One region of the Bacteroides sp. OM05-10AA genome, then DNA from elsewhere that is predicted to be linked to it. Evidence: riboswitches for the same ligand, from Rfam matches in the RefSeq annotation. Region 1 holds a riboswitch; the other holds the start of a gene.
What was found. Region 1 has a riboswitch for thiamine pyrophosphate ahead of thiS (sulfur carrier protein ThiS). Riboswitches for the same ligand answer to the same signal wherever they lie in the genome.
Positions count from the first base shown of each region.

Region 1 (8,103 bases):
ATGCTGCCACCACAGAAGAATCTGAGGAAGAAATTCTGTTTATCACCTCTTATAATTCTGACACTAAATATACCTACGATAACATCAGCACATTTGTAGAAACCTACACCCAATTGGGAGGAAGATATTCGACCATGGTAGAAAATATGAATGCAACAGACTTAACGCAGGCGCATCAATGGAAAAAAACATTAACTGATATTCTGGACAAACATCCGAAAGCCAAATTAGTTATTCTCCTGGGTGGTGAAGCATGGAGCAGTTTTCTTCATCTCGAAGATGAAAAGTACAAGCAGCTTCCTGTTTTCTGTGCAATGGCATCACGCAACGGTATCCGTATTCCGGAGGATTCGACCGACATCCGAAGCTATAATCCTGAAAGCATCAACTTAATGGAACGCATGAAGGAATACAACGTAAGATATTGTAGCACATACGAATATGATATCAAAAAAGACATTGAAATGATACAGAATTTCTATCCGGAAACAGAACACCTTGTATTTGTATCGGATAACACATACAACGGACTTGCCGAACTGGCATGGTTCAAGAAAAACCTGCAACATTTTCCACAGTTGTCTATCACCTACGTCGATGGCCGCATCCATACACTCGATATGGCTGCCAGTCAATTGCGCAATCTTCCCAGAAACACAGTCATGTTGCTTGGCATCTGGAGAATCGATAACCGGGGTATTACTTACATGAATAACTCCGTTTATGCTTTTTCCAAAGCCAATCCTCTCCTGCCTATGTTCAGCATGACTTCCACTGCAATAGGTTACTGGGCTATCGGAGGATATGTCCCGCAATATGAAGGAGTGGGACAAAGCATGGGAGAATATGCCTACCGCTTTTTAGACCAGAAGGAAACTGATATCAGCAGTATCAATATCTTACCCAACAGATATAAATTTGATGCGAAGAAACTAAAGGAATGGGGATTTGAAAACAAGAAGTTACCTGTTAACTCAATGGTAATCAATCAGCCCATCCCGTTCTTTGTGGCCTATAAGACAGAAGTGCAATTCATCCTGATTATATTTCTCGTATTAGTAGGAAGTCTAATGATTTCGCTGTATTACTATTACCGGACTAAAATCCTGAAGAATCACCTTGAAAGAACTACGAAACAACTACGGGAAGATAAAAAGAAGCTGGAAGAGTCTGAAGTCGAATTGCGTGATGCTAAAGAGCGCGCCGAAGAAGCTAATCAGCTGAAAAGTGCCTTTGTTTCGAATATGAGCCACGAGATACGGACTCCGCTAAATGCTATTGTCGGTTTCTCCAGCCTGATTATCGGTTCGGTAGAGCAGAATAACGAACTGAAAGAATACGCAGATATTGTCCAGACCAACTCTAATCTGCTGCTCCAACTGATTAGTGATGTACTGGATATATCACGCCTGGAATCAGGAAAGCTGCAATTCAAATATGAATGGTGTGAGCTGGTGAACCATTGCCAGAATATGATTACCCTGACCAACCGAAACAAGACAATGGATGTAGACATCAAACTGCAAATGCCTAAAGAGCCTTACATGCTCTACACAGATCCCTTGCGCCTGCAACAGATTATTATCAATCTGCTGAACAACGCCTTGAAATTCACTCCTGCCGGAGGAAGCATTACGCTGGATTATGAAGTGGACGAAGAAAAGCAATGTATGCTGTTCTCGGTAACTGATACCGGCACCGGAATCCCCGAAGATAAACAGGAGCTGGTATTCCAACGTTTCGAAAAGCTGAATGAGTTCGTACAGGGTACAGGATTGGGACTGGCTATCTGCAAACTGACCATCCAATATATGGGAGGTGATATCTGGATTGACAAGAATTACAAAAATGGTGCCCGATTTATCTTTTCTCATCCTATCAAAAAACAGGAATCAACAGAAAAATGAAAAAAAATCGACTGATTTAGTGTTTTTCTGTTTCTTTTTCACTTACTTTGCCCCCGTAAAGACAAAGGGGTGCCCCATGAGGGGCTGAGATTATACCCTAGGAACCTGAGGCAGTTAGTACTGACGTAGGGATTGTGTTTCTTCTTATCGCCTTTCCATTCAAGCACGCTCTTTGTATTTACTTTCAACTTATTTATTCTGATAGGACAATGAAAGTACAAGTGAACAACAAAGAGGTGGAAATTACTCCCGACTCTACCCTTACACAACTGACAGCACAGCTCGAACTTCCGGTTCAAGGCATTGCTATCGCCGTAAACAACAAAATGATTCCCCGTACCGAATGGGAGGGTTTCATATTGCATGAGAACGATAACCTGGTGATTATCAAAGCTGCTTGCGGAGGATAAGGGAATGGTCAGTCTACAATTTATCACGCATCAGACCGAACGGTACTCGTACCTCGAATCGGCACGTATGGCACTCGAAGGCGGGTGCAAATGGATCCAACTACGCATGAAAGAGGCTCCTCTCGAAGAAGTGGAGGCAGTAGCCCTGCAACTGAAACCGCTTTGTAAAGAGCACGAAGCAATCCTGGTTCTGGACGATCACGTTGAACTGGCGCGAAAGCTGGAAGTGGACGGTGTGCATCTGGGCAAAAAGGATATGCCTATCGACCAGGCCCGCCAAATTCTTGGAGAGGCTTTCATTATCGGCGGCACTGCAAATACATTCGAAGATGTTGTACAGCACTATCGTGCCGGTGCCGATTATCTTGGCATCGGTCCTTTCCGGTTTACTACCACCAAAAAGAATTTAAGCCCTGTACTGGGATTGGAAGGCTATTCCTCCATCCTTTCACAGATGAAAGAGGCGAATATCGAAATCCCCGTAGTAGCGATTGGAGGAATCACTTATGAGGATATTCCTGCCATACTTCACACAGGAGTAAACGGGATAGCTCTATCGGGAACCATTCTCGGAGCGGATAATCCGGTAGAAGAGACACGTAGAATCATTGAAAGTGATTAATGGAAATTTATAGAAACGCAGATTAACGCAAATTTTCGCAGATTATTAGAGGGCTACGCTATGTTGGAGAACTTAATTTTTTGCGAAAATTTGCGTTAATCTGCGTTTCTATAATTGTCTGCAAAATTAGCATTTAAATAATCAACTAAAATATAGAGAATGGAAAAGTTAGTAATTGCGGGACGCGAATTTAACTCCCGTCTTTTCCTGGGAACAGGAAAATTCAATTCCAATGAAGTAATGGAACAAGCTATTCTGGCTTCAGGCACGGAAATGGTTACTGTTGCCATGAAACGAATCGACATGGACAACAAAGAGGATGACATGCTGAAACATATTATTCATCCGAATATTCAGCTATTGCCCAATACTTCCGGTGTACGTAATGCAGAAGAGGCTGTTTTTGCAGCACAACTGGCTCGCGAAGCCTTTGGAACAAATTGGCTGAAACTGGAAATTCACCCGGACCCACGCTATCTGCTCCCTGACTCTATCGAGACACTGAAAGCTACGGAAGAACTGGTAAAACTGGGTTTTATCGTATTGCCTTATTGTCAGGCTGACCCTGTACTCTGCAAACGTCTGGAAGAAGCGGGCGCAGCTACTGTTATGCCGCTCGGTGCACCAATCGGTACCAATAAAGGATTGCAGACCAAAGAATTCCTGCAAATCATTATCGAACAGGCAGGTATCCCGGTAGTCGTAGATGCAGGCATCGGTGCACCCAGTCATGCTGCCGAAGCAATGGAACTGGGAGCTTCCGCTGTATTAGTTAATACCGCAATAGCCGTTGCCGGAAATCCGGTAGAAATGGCAAAAGCATTCAAAGCGGCTACAGAAGCCGGAAGACAGGCTTACGAAGCAGGATTAGGGTTACAAGCCGTCGACTTCGTGGCAGAAGCAAGTTCACCTCTAACGGCTTTTCTTGATTAAAAACGAATAAACTATGGAACAAAAAGTAAAATTCCCCCGCTCGCAGAAAATCTATTTACCCGGTAAACTTTATCCGAATATCCGTGTAGCGATGCGGAAAGTGGAACAAGTGCCCAGTGTCAGCTTTGAAGGCGAAGAAAAGATAGCAACACCGAACCCGGAGATATATGTATATGATACCAGCGGACCGTTCAGCGATGCAGATATGAGCATTGATCTTAAAAAAGGACTGCCCCGTATGCGTGAAGAATGGATTGTAGGCCGTGGTGATGTGGAACAACTTCCCGAAATTACTTCGGAATACGGACAAATGAGAAGAGACGATAAAAGTCTCGATCACTTACGTTTCGAGCACATCGCTCTGCCCTATCGCGCTAAAAAAGGAGAAGCAATCACTCAAATGGCATACGCCAAAAGAGGGATTATCACCCCTGAAATGGAATATGTGGCAATCCGCGAGAACATGAACTGCGAGGAATTGGGAATTAAGACCCACATTACTCCAGAATTTGTCCGTCAGGAGATTGCAGAGGGACGTGCTGTATTACCGGCCAATATCAACCACCCGGAAGCTGAACCGATGATTATCGGACGCAACTTCCTTGTGAAAATCAATACGAATATCGGAAATTCAGCTACTACCTCAAGCATAGATGAAGAAGTGGAGAAAGCATTGTGGAGCTGCAAATGGGGTGGCGATACCTTGATGGATCTTTCCACAGGAGAAAATATCCATGAAACACGCGAATGGATTATCCGTAATTGTCCCGTACCCGTCGGCACGGTTCCTATTTATCAGGCACTTGAAAAGGTGAACGGCATAGTGGAAGACCTCACCTGGGAAATCTACCGGGATACATTGATTGAACAATGCGAACAAGGTGTAGATTACTTCACCATTCATGCAGGGATCCGCCGCCATAATGTTCATCTTGCCGATAAGCGGTTGTGCGGTATTGTCAGCCGTGGAGGAAGCATAATGAGTAAATGGTGTCTCGTACACGATCAGGAAAGTTTCTTATACGATCACTTTGATGATATTTGTGATATCCTGGCACAATATGATGTAGCCGTTTCTTTAGGCGACGGACTTCGTCCGGGTTCCATCTACGATGCGAACGATGAAGCACAGTTTGCCGAACTGGACACCATGGGAGAATTAGTGCTTCGTGCCTGGGATAAGAATGTTCAGGCATTTATTGAAGGCCCCGGACACGTTCCGATGCATAAAATCAAAGAGAACATGGAACGTCAGATTGAAAAATGCCATGACGCCCCATTCTATACACTCGGCCCGTTGGTGACGGATATTGCTCCCGGATACGACCATATCACTTCTGCTATCGGTGCCGCACAAATCGGATGGCTGGGTACGGCTATGCTTTGTTATGTCACTCCGAAAGAACACCTTGCCTTACCCGACAAAGAGGATGTACGCGTAGGAGTCATTACCTACAAGATAGCCGCTCATGCCGCTGACCTGGCAAAAGGACACCCGGGTGCACAGGTACGGGACAACGCATTGAGTAAAGCTCGCTATGAGTTCCGCTGGAAAGATCAGTTCGACCTGTCTCTCGACCCGGAACGGGCGCAGACCTATTTCCGTGCAGGACATCATATCGATGGAGAATATTGTACGATGTGCGGACCTAATTTCTGTGCAATGAGACTGTCACGCGATTTAAAGAAAAGCGCTAAAACCAACAAATAATGAGTGGGGAGAAACAGAAAGTCAGCCCACTGACCGAACCTGCCCTCCCCTCATTTCAATTTTCAATTTTTAATTTTCAATTCTCAATTTAATAAGAATGTTCTCCGACGAATTAGAAAAAATATCCTGGGAAGAGACGACAAAAGCCATCTATTCCAAAACAGATGCCGACGTACGCCGTGCATTGGGTAAAAAAGAGCATCTGGATGTCAACGACTTTATGGCGCTGATTTCACCTGCCGCCACTCCTTATCTGGAAGTGATGGCACGCCTTAGTCAGAAATATACGATGGAACGGTTCGGTAAGACTATCTCCATGTTCGTACCGCTCTACCTGACTAATTCATGTACCAACTCCTGTGTCTATTGCGGTTTCCACATCAGCAATCCGCTGAAGAGAACGATACTGACAGAGGAAGAGATTGTCAACGAATACAAAGCCATCAAACGACTGGCTCCTTTTGAAAATCTACTGCTCGTAACCGGTGAAAACCCGGCCGCAGCAGGTGTTCCCTACATTGCCCGGGCGCTGGATTTGGCAAAACCTTATTTCAGCAACCTGCAAATTGAAGTAATGCCCCTTAAAGCAGAAGAATATCAGGAACTGACTAATCATGGTCTGAATGGAGTGATCTGTTTTCAAGAGACTTACCATAAAGCAAATTACAAGACATATCATCCGAGAGGCATGAAGTCTAAATTCGAATGGCGTGTAGATGGCTTCGACCGCATGGGACAGGCAGGTGTACATAAGATTGGTATGGGTGTCCTGATCGGTCTGGAAGAATGGCGGACAGACGTAACGATGATGGCTTATCACCTGCGTTATCTGCAGAAGCATTACTGGAAAACAAAATACAGCGTAAATTTCCCGCGCATGCGTCCGTCTGAAAATGGCGGATTCCAACCGAATGTAGTCATGAACGACCGGGAACTGGCTCAACTTACATTCGCTATGCGAATCTTCGACCACGACGTAGATATCTCCTATTCCACCCGTGAAAGTGCAGAAATCCGAAATCACATGGCAACGCTCGGTGTTACAACCATGAGTGCGGAGAGTAAAACTGAACCGGGAGGATATTACAGTTATCCTCAAACCCTGGAACAATTTCACGTAAGTGACGAGCGAAAGGCGGTTGAAGTGGAACGTGACTTGAAGAAACTGGGGCGCGAACCGGTTTGGAAAGATTGGGATCAGTCTTTTGATTTTAAAAGATAGGCAGATGCGGTACGATAGACAAATCATACTTCCCGAAATCGGAGAAGAAGGTCAGAAGAAACTGCAGGAAGCCAAAGTGCTTATTGTAGGTGTGGGAGGGCTAGGCTCTCCCATCGCTCTCTACCTGGCAGGCGCCGGTGTGGGATGTCTCGGACTGGTAGATGACGATTTGGTAAGCATCACTAACCTGCAACGACAAGTTCTCTATTCCGAAAAAGAATTGGGTAAACCGAAAGCTATCTGTGCAGCGGAACGGCTCTCCGCTCTCAACAACGAGATCAGAATACATCCCTACTCTACCCGGTTGACGAAAGAAAATGCTTATCATATCATTCAGGAATATGATATAGTAGTCGACGGCTGTGATAACTTTGCCACCCGCTACCTGATTAACGATATCTGCATTGAACAGAAAAAGCCATACGTATATGGTGCTATCTGCGGCTTTGAAGGACAGGTTTCTGTATTCAACTATGGAAATCAGAAAAAGAACTACCGGGATCTTTATCCCGACGAAGAAGAAATGCAACGAATGCCTCCTCCGCCCAAAGGTGTGATGGGGGTTACTCCTGCCATTGTAGGAAGCGTTGAAGCTACGGAAGTGCTGAAAATAATCTGTGATTTTGGAGATGCTTTAGCCGGCGAACTATGGACTATCGACCTGCGGACATGGCAATCTAACAAATTTTCACTATAAAGGTTGGTTTCTGACATAGTTAATTAGTAACTTTGCTAAGCAATCCAATTTTAACAAAAGAAATGAAACTAATTGTAGTTACCACCCCTACCTTCTTCGTCGAAGAAGATAAGATTATTACCGCTCTTTTCGAAGAGGGGCTGGATGTCCTACATCTTAGGAAGCCGGAAACTCCGGCTATGTATTCGGAACGGCTATTGACACTTATTCCGGATAAATATCACCGCCGTATCGTCACGCATGAACATTTCTATCTGAAAGAAGAATTTAATCTGATGGGTATCCACCTGAATGCACGTAATCCCAAAGAGCCGCATGATTATTATGGTCACATCAGCTGTTCGTGCCATTCAGTGGAGGAGGTAAAAAACAGAAAGCATTTTTACGACTATGTTTTTATGAGTCCTATTTATGACAGTATCTCTAAAGTGAATTACTATTCAACATATACTGCCGAAGAATTGCGTGAAGCACAAAGAGCCAAAATTATCGATTCGAAAGTGATGGCATTGGGAGGTATCAATGAAGATAATTTGCTGGAGATTAAAGATTTCGGTTTCGGAGGAGCCGTCGTATTAGGAGATCTTTGGAACAAATTCGA
Region 1 covers NZ_QSUR01000010.1:2,748-10,850, forward strand. The annotation lists gene DXB58_RS09405 (HAMP domain-containing sensor histidine kinase) at 1-1,907, shown strand, start outside; TPP riboswitch at 1,963-2,056, shown strand; gene thiS (sulfur carrier protein ThiS) at 2,117-2,317, shown strand; gene DXB58_RS09415 (thiamine phosphate synthase) at 2,322-2,939, shown strand; gene DXB58_RS09420 (thiazole synthase) at 3,099-3,872, shown strand; gene thiC (phosphomethylpyrimidine synthase ThiC) at 3,886-5,583, shown strand; gene thiH (2-iminoacetate synthase ThiH) at 5,681-6,805, shown strand; gene DXB58_RS09435 (HesA/MoeB/ThiF family protein) at 6,810-7,502, shown strand; gene DXB58_RS09440 (thiamine phosphate synthase) at 7,565-8,103, shown strand, end outside.

Region 2 (8,103 bases), on a different contig from region 1:
AAACCATTTGCACGGTTTGATTCCCAGCATGATTTCGATTCCCATGCGATAACTGTCCGGCACGTTTTCGGTCAGTGCTTCACCTATATCGTTTAAGGCTCCGGTCAGAACCAGTTGGTCGGTATAGTCCATGTAGTAGAAGTTTGCACCTGCTGTCAGCCATTGGTTGGCAAAGGTATATCCTGCTTCATAGTCGAGCAGCTTTTCTGCTTTGGGGTACGAGTCCGGATCACCATTCGTATAATTGTTTCTTGTCGGCTCTTTTTGAGCAACCGAGAAAGAGGCATAGACACGATGGTTGGAAGTGATGTTCCAGTTTAATCCTACTTTCGGGTTAAAGAAATCGAACTTTTTATCTACTGCCAGTGGACGCAGGGCATTCTTGCTCCAGTCATATTTATCATTGTTTCCGTCGATGGTATAGTTGATGTGGCGATACTGGAGATCGGCATAAGCACTTAGTCCTTTAGTAAGATCGTAGTTCGCTTTCAGATAAATATTTCCATCGGTCTTCTTGGATTTATTGCGGTAATATTCATGGTCGGGAGATAGAGAACCTACATAGTTTTTCACCCAGGGAACTCTTCCGAAGTTATTGCCCCGGTATTGATTTAATCCGCCGCCCAGGGATGCACTTAACCTGTTGGCTGTGTAATTGAGAGAAAAAACACCGCCGCCGAATTTATTATCCATCTTCTTTTGACGGACTAAATCGCTTTTAGCTACTTCGGTTCCATCTATTGTAAATGGCTTTAATCCATATTCTATCAGGTATCTGCCGTCTTTGTACTCTTCGTAATAACCGTCACCTTTGGTATAATGTAAGGCAACGTTTAGGTTCCAAGCCGTTGAGAAAGTATGATTGAAGAGAAGTTGATAATTCTTTTGCAGGTAATTATCTGTTTGGTCGTCATAATAATGTTTTTTGCCGTTGGCATCGGTGTACATTTCCCCGCAAGGATTGTAACGTCTGCCGAATTCTTCCATTTGCTCTTTTGTTGCATATCCCCAAGCATGATATGTCTTTTCTTTTCCGGCAAATGCAATCAGTTTCACAGAGGTGTTTTCTGCAAAATAACCTCCTTGCAGGTAGTAAGAGTTCAAGTCCACCGAAGCACGGTCTATGTATCCGTCCGTACCGATATTGGAAAGGCGGGCGTCAAACGTCCAGTGGTTATTGAGTAAGCCGGTTCCCACTTTCACTGTTTCCTTGTGTGTATTGAACGAACCGTATGAACCATTGAATTCGGCGTATGGTTTCATAGATGCACCTTCGGTTTGCATATTGACACTGGCTCCGAAAGCACCTGCTCCGTTCGTCGATGTACCTGCTCCGCGTTGCACCTGCATATCTTTTACGGAAGAAGAAAAGTCGGGCATATTCACCCAGAACAGGTTATGGCTTTCGGCATCGTTCATCGGTATGCCATTTACTGTGATGTTGATTCGTGTGCCATCGGTTCCACGTACGCGAAGTGTCGTATAACCGATACCGGCTCCTGCATCCGATGTGGTCAATGTGGAAGGAGTCATACTTAGCAGATAGGGGATATCCTGTCCGAAGTTTACCTTTTTGAGTTCTGCTTTACCTATATTGGTGAATGCCACGGGAGTTTTGGCTGTGGCACGTGTGGATACTACCTGCACCTCTTGCAGGTTTACTACTCTCATACTGTCCTTTGCACTCGTCTGTGCATGAACAGTGATGCCTGCGCCCAATAAGGCGACGGCCATCCATACAATTCTTTTCATTTTTGCTTACTAATTAGTTCTCTACGCCGGCATTACCCGGATCAGATTCTATGGGTATGTTCTCAGCCCGTCATGTTAAGGCACCCCTACCAGTGAATCGGTTACAAAAATACAGCTTTTGCAGGAGGAAAGCAAAAAAAACTTTTAGATTCGCTAAAAACAATATAACTTTGTAGATTGTTGAAATAGCAAAACAGCAATTTATTCACTTAATATATATTTTAATTATGCTACTATTATTGCAAGCAACACAAGCTGCGGATTCTGTGCAAGTGGCCGCAGATAAATTAATGGAAGAAGCGATTGCCAATGCTGACGGATTGGATAAACTTTCGCTGATTACTCAACAACTGATAGACTTCGGTATTCGTGCCGGAGAACGTATACTGATTGCGGTCATCGTCTTTATTGTCGGACGTTTCCTTATCTCGTTGCTCAACAAGTTTATAAGACGTCTGTTGGATAAACGAAAGGTGGATGTTAGTATCAAAACTTTCGTTAGAAGTCTGGTAAATATTCTGTTGACAATCCTTTTAATTATTTCTGTTGTCGGCGCCTTGGGAGTTGAAACAACTTCGTTTGCGGCTTTATTGGCTTCTGCCGGTGTGGCTGTCGGTATGGCTTTGTCCGGCAATTTGCAGAACTTTGCCGGGGGATTGGTTATTCTTTTGTTCAAACCTTATAAGGTTGGTGACTGGATAGAAACACAGCAAGGTTCAGCCGGTACAGTAAAAGAGATCCAGATATTTCATACCATCCTTACTACTTCGGACAACAAATTGATTTATATTCCAAATGGTTCATTGAGCAGTGGAGTAGTGACCAACTACAGTCATCAGGAAACCCGCCGTGTAGAATGGATTATTGGTATAGATTATGGAGAAGATTTCAATAAGGTTCAGCAAATTGTTCGTGATATTCTGGCTGCCGATAAACGTATCTTGAATGAACCTGCTCCGTTTATAGCTCTTCATGCGCTGGATGCCAGCAGTGTGAATGTGGTGGTACGTGTATGGGTAAATAGCGGAGATTATTGGGGTGTTTATTTCGATACCAATAAAGCAATTTACGAAACCTTCAATGAAAAAGGTATCAACTTTCCTTTCCCACAGCTTACTGTGCATCAGGGAAATTGATTGTTATATTCTGATAATTCAAAAAATAAGGGAGTTGTACTTAACGTGCAACTCCCTTATTTTTGGGAAAACTTGTCTGGTGTGATTGAATAAATCTCTTTTTTATTTTATACCGAAATCTTCGGCTAGTTCATATCTATCTTCTTTGATTCCCAGTACATGATTAATTTTTCTCCTTTTCTCGAGATCTTTAAAGTAGTTTTCCACAACCTGATAGAGATCGAAGTTAGTGGTTGATCCTGCGGCTAAATCGAGTGATTCCACCATCTTTTCTACGGCTTGATGGATTTTCTCTGCGTCTATCAGATGCAGTTCGTTGCTGTGTATTAAATATTTTTCCATGACTGCAATGTTTTTAATGTTATATAGGTATAACATCTTGCAGTCATGGAAAGTTCAATGATTGAATGTTAGATTTTGGCAAGCGCCTGATCCAAATCCGCAATCAGGTCATCAATATGTTCCGTTCCAATTGATAAACGTACGGTGCCCGGATAAATCTCCTGTTCGGCGAGTTCCTGTGCATTGAGCTGTGAATGGGTAGTGCTTGCCGGGTGGATCACCAATGATTTCACATCGGCAACATTGGCAAGCAGGGAGAAAATCTCCAGACTGTCGATGAAGCGGTGTGCTTCTTCTTGTCCGCCTTTTACCTCGAAAGTAAAAATGGAACCGGCACCATTCGGGAAGTAACGTTGATACAGTGCATGGTCAGGATGATTGGATAATGATGGATGGTTCACTTTCTTCACTTTCGGGTGATTGTTTAAGAAATTCACTACCTTCAATGCATTTTCTACATGGCGTTCTACGCGCAAGGAAAGAGTTTCCAAACCTTGCAACAGGATAAAAGCGTTGAATGGACTGATGGTGGCACCTGTGTCGCGCAGCAGAATAGCCCGGATACGGATGGCATAGGCAGCCGGACCGGCTGCATCAACGAAGCGTACGCCATGATAGCATGGATCAGGTTCGGTTAGTTGTGGAAATTTGCCGGAAGCTACCCAGTCGAATTTTCCCGAATCTACAATAACTCCTCCTAATGAAGAACCGTGTCCGCCAATGAATTTTGTTGCAGAATGTACTACGATATCTGCTCCGTGTTCGATGGGGCGGATTAAATACGGAGTACCGAACGTGTTATCAATAATCAAAGGAATTTTGTGGCGGTGAGCTATTTCAGCTACTGCCTCTATATCAATGATATTTGAGTTCGGATTTCCCAGCGTCTCGATAAATACGGCTTTCGTATTTTCCTGAATGGCTTTTTCAAAGTTCGATAAATCACTTGGATCAACGAATGTTGTTGTGATGCCATAGCTGGGTAAGGTATGAGCCAGTAAGTTATAACTTCCTCCATAAATAGTTTTGGCTGCTACAATATGGTCGCCTGCGCGAGTGATGTTCTCGAAAGCATAAGTGATAGCAGCGGCACCCGAAGCAACTGCCAGCCCTGCTACTCCTCCTTCAAGAGCGGCTACGCGTTGTTCAAAAACTCCTTGAGTGGAGTTGGTCAGGCGGCCGTAGATGTTTCCCGGGTCCTGCAGGCCGAAACGTGCGGCTGCGTGAGCGGAATTGTGAAATACATAAGAGGTAGTCTGATAAATAGGTACTGCACGGGCATCTGTTGCCGGATCTGCTTGTTCTTGTCCTACATGAACTTGTAAAGTCTCGAAATGTAAATTCTTTGTTGCCATAATCGTATGTTTTTTAAGTTTTATATTTTTTCTTTATTTTCTTGCAAAGTTATGGGATGTAGATATATCGAACAATATATGGCTTAAATATAGAAAATAATGCTATTTTTGTGCCGTTATATGGAATAATGTATCTGCGTTATTCCTAAAAATCACCTTTTAGAAGAATATTTTTCTTATGGATACTTTTGATAAACTGGATAGAGTCGATTTGCAAATACTCCGTACTTTGCAAGAAAACGCCCGATTGACAACTAAAGAGCTGGCTGCACGGGTGAGCCTTTCTTCAACTCCTGTTTTTGAACGTCTTAAACGGTTGGAGAGTGGAGGATATATAAAGAAGTATATTGCCGTGTTGGATGCGGAAAAGCTGAATCAGGGATTTGTCGTATTCTGCAGTGTGAAGCTTAGACGTCTGAACAGGGATATAGCAGCCGAGTTTACACGGATCATACAGGATATTCCTGAAGTAACCGAATGTTATAACATATCAGGAAGTTATGATTACCTGTTGAAGATTCATGCTCCCAATATGAAATACTATCAGGAGTTTATTCTGAATGTGTTGGGGACGATTGATAGCTTGGGATCACTGGAAAGCACGTTTGTGATGGCCGAAGTGAAGCATCAATATGGGATACATATTTAGTTCGTTGTGTGATAGTCTGAAATTTATCTTGTATATTTGCTATGTAATATAAATCCTCTTCTGCTGACACAATGAATTCAAAAACATATCCTCGCACCAATGATTTCCAGACTGTTTATCTGAATACAGTGATTAAGAATCCTGCCATTATGGTAGGTGATTATACAATATATAATGACTTTGTAAATGATCCTGTTCTTTTTGAGAAGAACAATGTATTATATCATTATCCGATTAATAAAGACCGATTGATAATTGGCAAATTCTGTTCCATTGCTTGTGGAGCCAAATTTCTTTTCAACAGCGCAAACCACACATTGGGCTCTTTATCCAATTATACGTTTCCTATCTTTTTTGAGGAATGGAATTTAGATAAAGGAGATGTAACCTCTGCCTGGGATAATAAAGGGGATATAGTAATAGGTAATGATGTCTGGATTGGATATGAAGCTGTTATCATGGCGGGAGTTCATATCGGAGATGGAGCGGTCATTGCGTCGCGGGCAGTGGTTACTAAAGATGTTCCTCCCTATACGATAGTAGGTGGGACACCAGCCAAAGAAATCCGGAAGCGTTTTGATGAGAATACGATTGTCCAATTGCAGAAATTGCAATGGTGGGATTGGAGTATTGAGAAGATATCCGAATGTATACCTTATATTACAGGTGGAAAGATTGAAGAACTGATAAAAAGATAAACAGTGTGTATATATGAAATTTATAATAGAGCCCGGAACTTCTGCTGATATAGATGAACTGGAAAAGCTGTATGATGAACTGAATGATTATCTGGCTGTTACGACTAATTATCCCGGGTGGATAAAAGATGTTTATCCTGTTCGGGAAGATGCGGTTGCCGGTGTAAATGATGAAACGCTTTACGTAGCAAGATATGATGGAAGAATTGTCGGTTCAGTCATTTTAAATCATCAACCGGAAAAGGCTTATGAGAATGTCAAATGGAAAATAGAACTGGACTATAGTAATATCTTTGTGATACATACTTTTGTTGTACATCCTTCTTTTTTGAAAATAGGAGTAGGGCATGCATTAATGGATTATTCATTGGAATTGGCTCAAAGTTCGGGGATAAAGTCTGTGCGGTTAGATGTTTACGAGAAAAATCTTCCGGCTATTTCATTGTACGAAAAGTGTGGGTTCGAATACATTGATACCGTAGATTTAGGATTGGGTCATTACGGTTTAGAGTGGTTCAAACTTTATGAGAAAATCATTTTATAATCCCTTCCTTACATTATGCATTCATTGTTATAATTCAGTTGCTCTTAGATTTATAGAATAATAAATATCACATCATAGACATGAAGAAACTAATTATTGTATTTGTTCTTTTATTATCAGCACTCTCTTGTTTCTCACAAATAGAGTTTTTGACTTGTCTTTTTGATGCTTCAAGAAACAGAGTGATACCGCTAGCCGTCTATCAGCCGCACAAAGTGAATTCGAAAACAAAAGTCATTATATTTAGCCACGGCTACGATGGAAATAAAAATAATAAGTCCAATCAGACTTATGCCTATCTAACACGATTCCTTTCCCAGAAAGGCTTTTACGTGATAAGCATACAACATGAATTGGCAGATGATCCTCTTTTGGCCATGGAAGGTAATTTCATGGAAACACGCATGCCAAATTGGGAAAGGGGAGTGGCAAATATTCTTTTTACTATTCAGGAATTTAAGAAATTGAAGCCACAATTAAATTGGAATGACCTTATATTGATAGGACATTCCAATGGTGGAGATATGACCATGTTATTTGCTACCCGATATCCGCAGTTGATAAGTAAAGCTATATCTATGGATCATCGCAGAATGATAATGCCCAGAACACAGAAACCTCGACTCTATACGTTAAGAGGATGCGATTATGATGCAGACTCTGGAGTGTTACCTACTGAAAAGGAGCAGGAACAATTCCGGATGAAGGTTGTAAAATTAGATGGAGTAACACATAGCAATATGGGAGAGAATGGAACGGAAGAACAACACAACCTTATCAATCAGTATATCTATGGATTTCTTACACGGAGATAACTGATGTATTATATTTATTTTATCCAATGGTTTTAAATCGGAAGCCTGTTTTTCTTATAACTTTGCAACTGATTTTAGAAAAAGAAGTTTGGGATGATAAATAAATATGAAGAACGACTGGGGACAGAGCGCATGTTACCGCTTGTTTTTAAGATGGCACTTCCGGCTGTGGCAGCGCAATTTGTTAATTTGCTTTATAGCATGGTCGACCGTATTTATATTGGTCATATCCCTGGGATTGGTACGGATGCATTGGCGGGTGTAGGAGTAACGACTTCTCTTGTTATACTGATTTCTTCTTTTTCAGCGATAGTAGGAGGTGGTGGTGCGCCGTTAGCGGCTATCGCACTCGGACAGGGGGATCGTTCACGTGCCGGAAAAATTCTGGGTAATGGTTTTATCCTGCTGATACTATTCACCTTGTTTACTTCTCTCATCGCATATACCTTTATGGAGCCGATTCTACTTTTTACAGGAGCTTCAGAAAATACATTGGAGTATGCAGTCGACTATCTTTCTATCTATTTATTAGGAACTATCTTCGTAGAAATATCCACAGGATTAAATTCTTTTATCAATGCACAAGGGCGTCCTGCTATCGCTATGTACTCGGTATTAATAGGAGCGCTGTTGAATATCGTCCTCGACCCGATTTTCATTTTTTGGCTCGATATGGGAGTAAAAGGTGCAGCTCTGGCTACAGTGCTTTCACAGGCATGTAGTGCAGTGTGGGTTTTAACTTTCCTTTTCTCCCGACACGCCTCTCTCCCTTTGGAAAAACGTTATATGGCGTTGAACCGGAAAATAATACT
Region 2 covers NZ_QSUR01000011.1:151,606-159,708, reverse strand. The annotation lists gene DXB58_RS11110 (TonB-dependent receptor) at 1-1,752, opposite strand, end outside; TPP riboswitch at 1,754-1,850, opposite strand; gene DXB58_RS11105 (mechanosensitive ion channel family protein) at 1,980-2,888, shown strand; gene DXB58_RS11100 (hypothetical protein) at 2,991-3,230, opposite strand; gene DXB58_RS11095 (O-acetylhomoserine aminocarboxypropyltransferase/cysteine synthase family protein) at 3,299-4,585, opposite strand; gene DXB58_RS11090 (Lrp/AsnC family transcriptional regulator) at 4,764-5,234, shown strand; gene DXB58_RS11085 (CatB-related O-acetyltransferase) at 5,306-5,932, shown strand; gene DXB58_RS11080 (GNAT family N-acetyltransferase) at 5,946-6,476, shown strand; gene DXB58_RS11075 (alpha/beta hydrolase) at 6,557-7,291, shown strand; gene DXB58_RS11070 (MATE family efflux transporter) at 7,385-8,103, shown strand, end outside.
Region 2: it holds a riboswitch for thiamine pyrophosphate, as region 1 does, so the genes downstream of both, DXB58_RS11110 (TonB-dependent receptor) here and thiS (sulfur carrier protein ThiS) in region 1, are expected to answer to the same signal.